Regions from separate parts of the Pseudoalteromonas sp. KG3 genome, predicted to be linked through region 2. Evidence: predicted binding sites of a transcription regulator. Region 2 holds the regulator's gene; each other region holds the start of a gene.
The links. The regulator ArgR, encoded in region 2, controls arginine synthesis, uptake and breakdown. The targets are predictions, from matches to a motif close to ANTGAATANNTATTCANT.
Positions count from the first base shown of each region.

Region 1: NDQ71_RS07920 (VWA domain-containing protein) is a predicted target of ArgR. The motif match lies at 1,900-1,917, and genes of this name have one in related genera.
Region 3: argC (N-acetyl-gamma-glutamyl-phosphate reductase) is a predicted target of ArgR. The motif match lies at 1,453-1,470, and genes of this name have one in related genera.

Region 1 covers NZ_CP098523.1:1,648,937-1,652,226, reverse strand. Annotated here, with positions in the region: gene NDQ71_RS07930 (DUF799 domain-containing protein) at 1-538, shown strand, start outside; gene NDQ71_RS07925 (MFS transporter) at 632-1,840, opposite strand; gene NDQ71_RS07920 (VWA domain-containing protein) at 2,000-3,290, shown strand, end outside.
Region 2 covers NZ_CP098523.1:3,357,903-3,361,192, forward strand. Annotated here, with positions in the region: gene NDQ71_RS15770 (ABC transporter ATP-binding protein) at 1-429, shown strand, start outside; gene NDQ71_RS15775 (Dyp-type peroxidase) at 477-1,376, shown strand; gene argR (transcriptional regulator ArgR) at 1,381-1,848, opposite strand; gene mdh (malate dehydrogenase) at 2,074-3,009, shown strand; gene ispB (octaprenyl diphosphate synthase) at 3,097-3,290, opposite strand, start outside.
Region 3 covers NZ_CP098523.1:1,857,265-1,860,554, reverse strand. Annotated here, with positions in the region: gene NDQ71_RS08770 (hypothetical protein) at 1-197, shown strand, start outside; gene argE (acetylornithine deacetylase) at 248-1,396, opposite strand; gene argC (N-acetyl-gamma-glutamyl-phosphate reductase) at 1,611-2,615, shown strand; gene argB (acetylglutamate kinase) at 2,621-3,290, shown strand, end outside.

The DNA of each region.
Region 1 (3,290 bases), 1.7 Mb from region 2:
TCCGTTAAATAATAGTAATGAGGTGATCGCGCCTTATAGTGTGTTAGCGACAATTACAAAGCCATTAGCTGAATCAGGTTATTATGTATTTCCTGTTTCTTTAGTGTATGACACGTTTATGAATAATGGCCTCACAGTAGCACAAGATATTCATGCAGTTGCCCCTCAAAAATTGCATGAGATATTCGCTGCTGATACAGCCCTATACCTAGATATTACTGAGTATGGTACGTCTTATGTGGTCATTTCTAGTGATACTGTGGTGAAGTTAAATGCAAAGCTCGTTGATCTGAAAACCGGTGAGTTGCTGTGGCAAGGTACTGCCAGCGCTGCTAGTAGCGAGCAACGTTCAAGCTCTGGTGGTGGTTTAGTTGGGGCGCTTGTTTCGGCAGCGTTAACCCAGATTTTAGAAACTGCGACAGATGCAGGGTATGATGTATCAAAGGTAGCTGCGGGAAGATTATTATCGGCTGAGGCCTATAATGGTTTGTTGCATGGTCCTCGCTCACCTAAGTACGGACAAGCTGTCAAACTATAACAGTTTAATACTTAGATAAAATACATAAAATGAAGCTAGCTTGGCTAGCTTCATTTATATTATTTAACCTGAGCTCACATCAGGTTATTTAGCTTAATTAGAATGTTTAAGCGTAATATTGCGGCCCCCTAAATAGCCAAATACGGCGCACAATGCACTCGCAAAAGCGCATAACCACAAGGTAGTTGTCCAATTACCAGAGTAACTATGTAATGCTCCTGCGATAATCGGCCCAGAGGCGGCAAGTAAGTAACCCAAGCATTGCGCCATACCTGACAGGGAGGTGGCTTGTTGGGTATCATGAGTACGTAAGCTAATAAACGACAAACCTAAAATAAAACAAGCGCCTGAGCAAAACCCTAAGGTGACCGCCCACAGTGAGGCAAACTCAGGTAAATAAAGCAGCCCAAGTGAGCCTGTTGCGGCTATTAGTGCTAACAAGCTGGTTAAAATACGTTGATCTTTAAGCTTTGCCAACAATGGTATTAAGATAATGCCAGGCACTGCAGACGCTACTTGAAAGGCACCTTGTAGCGCACCCGCATGCTGAGCTGTATGGCCACCTTCAATCAAAATACTCGGCAACCAACTAATCATAATATAGGTAAAAAATGAATTTAACCCCAGCAGTAAGGTAATCTGCCACGCAAGTGCTTCGTGCCATACTTTGTTGCTGTTAACACTCGCCAGCAGATCTTTGGTGGGCTTAGTATGCAATTTTAACTGCGGTAGCCAAACAATAATACTCACTAGGGTAAGTAAGCCATAACAAGCAAGGGCTAATTGCCAGCCCATACTTTTATATTCAGCCAGCGGAATAATAAGCGCGGCATAACTGCCACCAAAAATACCCATCGCTAGTACGTAAGTAGAGGTCATTACCGCCACTTTATGTGGGAAGTCGCGTTTAATTAAACTCGGCAACAGCACGTTACCTATTGCGATGCCAATACCTATGATAGCGGTGCCTAAATACAACATAGCTGAAGAGTTTATTAATCGTGACGCCAGTCCTAGGCCAATTAGGATTAGTGCGATAAATAACGATATTTCCAAGCCTTGTTTTTTAGCTAGGCTTGCCGCCATTGGGCTTGCCAGTGCAAAGGCAATTAATGGTAAAGTAGTGAGCATACCGGCTTGAGAAGGGGTTAAAGCAAAGCTTAAGATAATTTGCTCAAGCACAGGAGCAAGCCCTGTAACCGGTGCGCGTAAGTTAGCGGCAATAAAGATAATGCCTAAAATTAAAATAGCAGAAGAAAAAGCAGTTCTTTTAATGGCAGTCGAGTTCAAAACTAAAATCATCAATAAGAAAGAGGGAGCGCAATTATAGTCTAAGGAGACACTGCGTTGATATTAAATGGGATGAATAGATTTTCATTTCAAAAATAATTAACCCCACTTTTTAAAGTCATCCGTTTATAGGTTTAGTAATTCATATTTAATAAAAGCTAAGGTGACTTTATGAATAACAAGATGAGTAACATCCAAGCAATTAATTTACGTTTAACGGTGTTGAGCCTTGCGGTTATAGTTGGCTTAACCGGTTGTGAGCAAAGTTCACAAAGTGAGGTTGATGAACAACAAAACCAAACAAACAATGCGGCGAAGAGCAAACAAAACGATGAACAGCAATTAGAGCTACAAGTGCAAACAAGGCAGAGACAACATGCTGTAAGTTATGAAGCCATGCCGCAAGGGATGATGCATGCAAGTGTTGCTATGCAGCGCCCGATATTGCCGCCAGATCCAGTTGATGACGTGGTATTGGTGTCAGAGCAAGATCGTGAAAACTATTTAAAATCCCAGCAGAATCCAGTTAAACAAACAGTCACTGAGCCGGTATCTACTTTCTCAATTGATGTAGACACGGGCAGTTACAGTAATACTCGTAGAATGTTAAATATGGGGCAGCTGCCGCCAAGTGATGCGGTACGCGAAGAAGCTTTTATTAACTATTTTGATTATGACTACAGTGCGCCTGAAACTATCAGCACACCGTTTAAGGTGCATACTGAGGTTGCAACGGCGCCTTGGAATGAGCATCGGCAATTACTTAAAATTGGCATTAAGGGTTTTGAAATTGAAAAAGCTGATTTAAAAGCGGCGAATTTAGTGTTTTTACTGGATGTATCTGGCTCTATGAATGCACCCAACAAATTACCCTTATTAAAAACCAGTTTAACCATGTTAACTAAACAATTAGATGAAAATGATTCTGTTGCCATTGTGGTGTATGCCGGAGCCGCAGGCGTGGTATTGCCAGCAACTAAAGGCAATGATCAACAAGCTATCAGCGCAGCGTTAGATAAGCTGGCCGCAGGCGGTTCAACAAATGGCGAGCAAGGCATTGAGCTTGCGTATCAAATAGCACAGCAGAACTTTAAAAAAGACGGTATTAATCGGGTGATTTTGGCCACCGATGGCGACTTTAATGTAGGCATGCAATCGGTTGATAAGCTCAAAGAGCTGGTGGCAGCAAAGCGCAAAACGGGCGTTGCACTAACCACGCTTGGTTTTGGCCAAGGTAATTATAACGATGGCTTAATGGAGCAATTAGCTAATATTGGCAACGGCCAACATGCGTATATTGATAACATTAACGAAGCACGCAAAGTACTGGTTGATGAACTCAGCAGTACCATGCAAATTATTGCCAAAGACGTAAAAATTCAAGTGGAATTCAATCCACAGCAGGTGGCTGAATATCGTTTAATTGGTTATCAAAATCGCGTACTCGCTAATGAAGATTTTA
Region 2 (3,290 bases):
ATTATGGATTGCGGTAAAATTGTTCAACAAGGCACGCCGGAGCAGCTTTTTAACACGCCAAACTCAAAGGTAGTTGCAGAATTTCTTGGTCAGGGCATATACTTAGACGCAGAAGCATTAACAGCAACTGAATATACTACTGCTTTTGGGCGAGTTGAATCATTGCTTGCACAAAGCCATGCAAAGCATGTTGGGCAACTCTATGTTCGCCCACATCATCTTGAACTAATGCCTTTGCAACCACAAAGCAGTCCTGCAAACACGGTGACTATATTAAACCGCCGATTTGTTGGCTCACACTTTGTGTATAAGGTTATCATTGCTGGGCAAGAAATTGATGTTGCTGCTCAGTTGGGTCAATCATTTTTAGTAAATGACGATGTAACTATAAGAATAACACCGCACACGGTTAACTTTTTCGCTGAATAACTACATTCACGTTCTACCGTGTAGGACTTTTGAGTTAAGGAAATACCATGGCGCAAGCGCAGTCAGGGATTTGTGCTGAAGCAAACTTGCACGGTTTACATTTATTTTTTAATGTACTTGATGGCCACGATGAGTCATTACGCAAAAAATTAAAATATGTGAGTGCTATTCAAGATGAGTTTTCAGATCAGTTCTCTGAATCTATGCTCTCTAGTGTGGTGGCTGTAGGGGCGCAGTATTGGCCGCATATTTTGCCTGAGTTTCTGCCGAGTCAATTACAGAGTTTTCCTAATATTACCCATAGCGATCATGTTATGGGTGCACAGCCGTTTGATTTGTTTGTGCAAATTCGCTCCGACCGAGAAGATGTCAATCATCTGTTTGCATTACAAATACTGAAATTATTCTCCCCTGATGTTGAACTCGTTGAACAGGTAAGAAACTTTCGTTTTCTTGATGGCCGTGATTTTAATGGTTTTATCCTCGGTGGTGACACACCACATGGCCGCCAAAAACGCCTCACTGCGTTAATTAATAAACCGGATCACTTTGAAGACCAAGGCAGTTATGTGCATATCCAACGTTATAAACATGACTTGAGTGTATGGCAAAATCTACCATTGAGTGAACAAGAACAAATAATGGGCCGTACGCGCTTAGATAATAACTTAATTTTCCCCGCAGTGGAAAATAGCCATGCAGTACGCACTGAGCTTAAAGATGAGCAAGGTCAACCACTGCAGTTGAATCAAAACATGCCTTATGGCGATGTGTATGAGCAGGGAATATTGGCGATCAGTTATGCGGCGCAGGGTAATGCGTTTGAGCAAATGTTATTGAGTCGATTGGGGCAGGGCGATTGCTATGACCACTGGCTCGATTTTACGCAAGCTGATATGGGTTCAGCATTTTTCGCCCCATCAATTAGCTTTTTAAAGCAGCTATAACTGTTTAAACCGTATCAAATAAAACGCGCACCCGCTCGAGTGTTACATCAATCTCGGAAATTTTTGCTGGGGCGATAAAAATCGTATCGTCACCGGCGATAGTGCCAAGTACACCATCTGCTTTACCTAATGAGTCTAACAATCGAGCGATCAGCTGTGCAGCACCTGGGCTGGTACGAATGATGATCATCATTTCGTTATGCATAATATCAATCACTAACTGGCGTAACGGGCTTTTTGCCGTTGGAACACCCATTTCCGCAGGCAAACAATAAACCATTTCTTGTTTGGCATTACGTGTGCGAACTGCGCCGAACTTGCTTAACATGCGGGAGACTTTACTTTGGCTGATATTATCAAAGCCCTGTTCTTTTAAAGCATCGACTATTTCGCCTTGAGAACCAAAATTTTCTTCTTTTAAAAGTGCTTTAAAGGCTTTAACTAACGCTTCTTGTTTATCTTGTGGTTGCATGTTGTTGTTCTGCTCTGTTATTTGATGACCTAAATTCTACACAAAAATGCATATTTATGCAGTAGTTGTTTAGCTTTGCTTACTCTTTGGCCTTTGTAAATAAAAAAAATTTACAACTATGGTCGAAATTATATGCAAAATAAGCAGGATAAATTTGTCTTTAGGCGCTAATTTCTTTATCTTAGTGCCACAAATATTTTCTACCTTAAATTACGGAGAATTCCAATGAAAGTTGCTGTATTAGGTGCTGCTGGCGGTATCGGTCAAGCGTTGTCTTTATTATTAAAAACAGGCTTACCAGCTGGTTCTGAATTATCACTTTATGATGTTGCTCCAGTTGTTCCTGGTGTTGCTGTTGATCTTTCTCACATCCCAACTGACGTTAAAGTTGCAGGTTTTGGTGCTGATGCACTAGATCAAGCATTAACGGGTTGTGATATCGTGCTTATCCCTGCTGGCATGCCACGTAAGCCAGGTATGGACCGCGCTGATTTATTCAACGTAAATGCTGGTATCATTAAAACATTAGCTGAAGGTATTGTTGCTAACTGCCCTAAAGCATTAGTAGGTATCATCACTAACCCAGTAAATGGCACTGTGCCAATTGTTGCTGAAGTATTCAAAAAAGCGGGTACTTACGATGCGAAACGTGTTTTCGGTATCACTACTTTAGATGTGATCCGTTCTGAAGCGTTTATCGCTGAGCTTAAAGGTGTTGATGTTGCAACTGTGAAAGTACCAGTAATTGGTGGTCACTCAGGTACAACAATTCTACCGCTTCTTTCTCAAGTTGAAGGTGTTACTTTCACAGATGAAGAAGTTGCTGCATTGACTCCTCGTATCCAAAATGCCGGTACTGAAGTAGTTAACGCTAAAGCGGGCGGGGGTTCTGCTACATTATCAATGGGCGCTGCTGCTGCTCGTTTTTGTATGTCGCTAGTTAAAGGCTTACAAGGTGAAGACGTAGTCGATTACGCATACGTTGCTGTTGAAAATGGCGATGCTGCATACTTTGCTCACCCAGTACGTTTAGGTAAAAATGGCGTAGAAGAAATTCTTTCATACGGCGAGCTAAGCGCATTTGAACAGCAAGCTAAAAATGATATGCTTGATACGCTTAAAAAAGATATCCAAGAAGGTGTTGATTTCATCAACGCATAATCTTGATTTACCTCGGCAGTTCGTTGAGGTAAAGATTAAAAAAGCCTGCATTTGCAGGCTTTTTTGTGCTCGAAGGGTTGTTGTTCGCTAATAATTACGATCAACAGCAATACGTGCCAAGCTGATCAAGGCTTCTTTATATGGCGATTCATCTAATACCGCTAAACAGGCAATCGCCTTGTCAGCTTCTTCGTTGGCTTTATCCATTGTGAATTCAAGCGCTTTAGTTTCGTTTAGGGCTGTTAAAATTGCCTCTAAATGATCCATACCGTTATTGTGTT
Region 3 (3,290 bases), 1.5 Mb from region 2:
TTGATGTGCTCACTCGCTGCCAAGCAGATGAGATAGACTTAGACGACCTAGAGATGTGGGCGAATGTTATAGAATCTAGATCTGATATCGACTACAGTGCTGTAGAAGGCGTAATTTATGCCCTCAGTAACAGCGAACAAATGGGCGAGCTTGATAAGAGCAAAGTCGCGAGACTGATTGAGTTGTTTAAAGCTTAGACGAGTTCTATGTATTTAAGAACTCGACATCTGAGCAAATGCAACTGAGTTTAATTAAAGCAGCTTGCTTTAATCATTTCACTAATAATATGTTGTGATGGCTTTATTTTTTCCATCGCTAAAAACTCATCCGGTTGGTGGGCTTGGTTAATAGAGCCCGGCCCCATTACGATAGTCTCGCAGCCAAGTTGCTGAATAAACGGCGCTTCGGTGCAGTAATTTACGGCAACGGCTTGCTCCCCCGATATTTTTTCTGCTAATTGTACTAATGCCGTGTCGGTACTGCCGGTAAAGGCTGGAATAGGCTCGTGCATATCCATCACACTCACTGCATCTGGATATTGATTATTTATTTCAGCCGCTATTTTTAACAACATCATTTGCAGTTCTTGCACACTTAAACCTGGTAATGGGCGCATATCAATATGCATTTCACAGCAGCCACAAATACGATTGGCGTTATCGCCACCGTGAATATGCCCTAGGTTTAATGTTGGGTAGGGAATAATAAAGTGATCTACTGAATATTTATTCTTTAATTCATCTTTTAAAAGTAACAATTTTGCAATTACTTTATGCATCACTTCAATGGCGTTTAAACCACGTTCAGGATCAGAGCTATGACCTGAGCGACCGACTACGCGAATAGCCGTACTCATATGACCTTTGTGAGTAAATACCGGTGTCATATCAGTAGGTTCACCAATAATGCAACGCGCTGGTTTTAAATTTTTGTGCTGACAAATTTGCTGTGCACCAGCCATAGTAGTTTCTTCATCGGCGGTGGCTAAAATTAAAATGGGTTGAGTTTGTGTGGTTTCATCGAGTTCACTAATTGCTTGCAGTACAAAAGCAAAAAAGCCTTTCATATCGATACTGCCTAAACCATATAGTTTATTGTCATATTCGCTTAATTTAAACGGATCATAATTCCAGCGACTATCATCAAAAGGAACCGTATCGGTGTGACCGGCAAGCATTAAACCGCCATCGCCTTGGCCGCGTTTGGCGAGCAAATTAAAGCGACCTTTAGGGCCTGATAACTCTGTAATTTCGCATTCAAAACCTAAGCTGCTACACCAATTGGCAAGTAGCTCAATGACGCCTTTATTACTCATGGCTAACGATTCATCCATAGCACTAATGGAAGGGGCGGCAATCAACTGCTGATACATGGACAAAAAAGACGGTAAAGGCATAAAAAAATCCAAAATAATTATTCAATCTAATTGCATAACAATATAAAAGTATTTATGATGAATATCAATTCACTTTTTAAGCATAAATATATTAAAGCGACGCAATGAATATAAAACGACGATAATCCAGTTTCATTCCCAAAACAGTGTGTTTATGCACTGTCTAACCCGATTTGAATGTAAATATAGTAGTAAAACCCAAAAAGAGTAACGAATGAAAGTAGTGATTATTGGCGCAAGTGGTTATAGCGGCGCAGAATTAGCAAGTTTAGTCGTAAAGCATCCGCAGTTAACTTTAGCAGCGTGTTATGTATCTGAGCAAAGCTTAGATAAAGGCAAGCTATTAAGCGACTTATATCCTGAGCATGTTGGTTTGCTTGATTCTCCCTTATTGCCGCTTAGCGAAAGTGCATATAACGATATCGAAAGCTCAGCTGATTTTGTGTGTTTATGTACTGATCATAAAGTGAGTGTTGATTTAGCGCCACGTTTTTTGAAGATGGGTAAAAAAGTTTTTGATTTATCAGGTGGCTACCGCTTAAGCAGTAATGAAGATTATCAAACTTATTATGGTTTTGAGCATCAACATACTGAATTACTTAAACAAGCTGCGTATGGCTTGGCTGAATGGAATAGTGACGCAATCGCTAAAGCGCAACTAGTTGCCGTAGCGGGCTGCTACCCAACTGCGGCATTAAATGCGTTAAAGCCATTGCAGCAAGCCGGTTTATTGGCTGATCAGCCAGTGATTATTAATGCGGTATCGGGAGTAACCGGTGCCGGGCGTAAAGCCAGTGTAGGCACGCATTTTTGTGAAGTATCGCTTGCACCATACGGGTTATTTAACCACAGACATAGCCCTGAGATTGAACAGCACTTAGGCCATAAAGTGTTATTCACGCCACATTTAGGCAATTTCCCTCGTGGCATTTTAGAAACTATTTATGTGCAATTAAAAGCCGATGTTACTCCAGAGCAAGTCACGCAAGCTTATCAAGTACTTGCCGATGAGCCGTTGATCAGATTGCTTGGTAATAAAATACCTTCAATTAAAGGGGTGGCTAAGCAGCCGTTTGTGGACATCGCTTGGCAACAACAAGGTAGTCAACTGATTGTGATGGCAGCGATTGATAACTTATTAAAAGGTGCGGCAGGCCAAGCACTGCAATGTATTAATTTAGCTATGGACTTACCTCATAGCACAGGTTTAAAAGGGTAACAGTAATGCAAACATGGGTCATCAAACTCGGTGGTGCAGTACTCAACACAGAAGACGCGGCAAAAGCGTTATTTGAAGTGCTAGCTTCACAAACCCAAGCACAGTTTGTGATTGTTCACGGTGGTGGGGCGTTAGTTGATAGTTGGCTAAAAGAAGCCGGTTTTGCCAGCGCGAAACACCAGGGCTTACGGATCAGTCCAAAAGAGCAAATGCCGTACATTGTTGGGGCATTGGCAGGTTGTGCAAATAAGCAATTAATGAGTCAAGCAATCGTAGCAGGGCACAAACCTGTTGGGCTTAGTCTATACGAGGCTGGCATTATTTCGTCGCAGAAGCTTAAAGCACTTGGTCAAGTTGGTCAGTGTGATAGTGGCGTACAAAGTGTGATACCTGAGTTATTAAAACTTGGGCGTCTACCTTTAGTTAGTTCAATCGGTTTTGGTGACGATGGCCTTTGGTATAACGTGAATGCCGATGAAGCTGCGGCGGCGATTGCCAAAGAACTCAATGCAGAAATTATTTTTATGACCGATGTAGAAGCCGTGCTTGATGCAGATAAACAGCCGTTACATCAACTTGACACAAATCAGATCAATACTTTAATTGCAGAAGGAGTAATTTTGGGTGGGATGGAGGTCAAAGTTAAGACCAGCCTTCTTGCTGCCCAGCACTTAC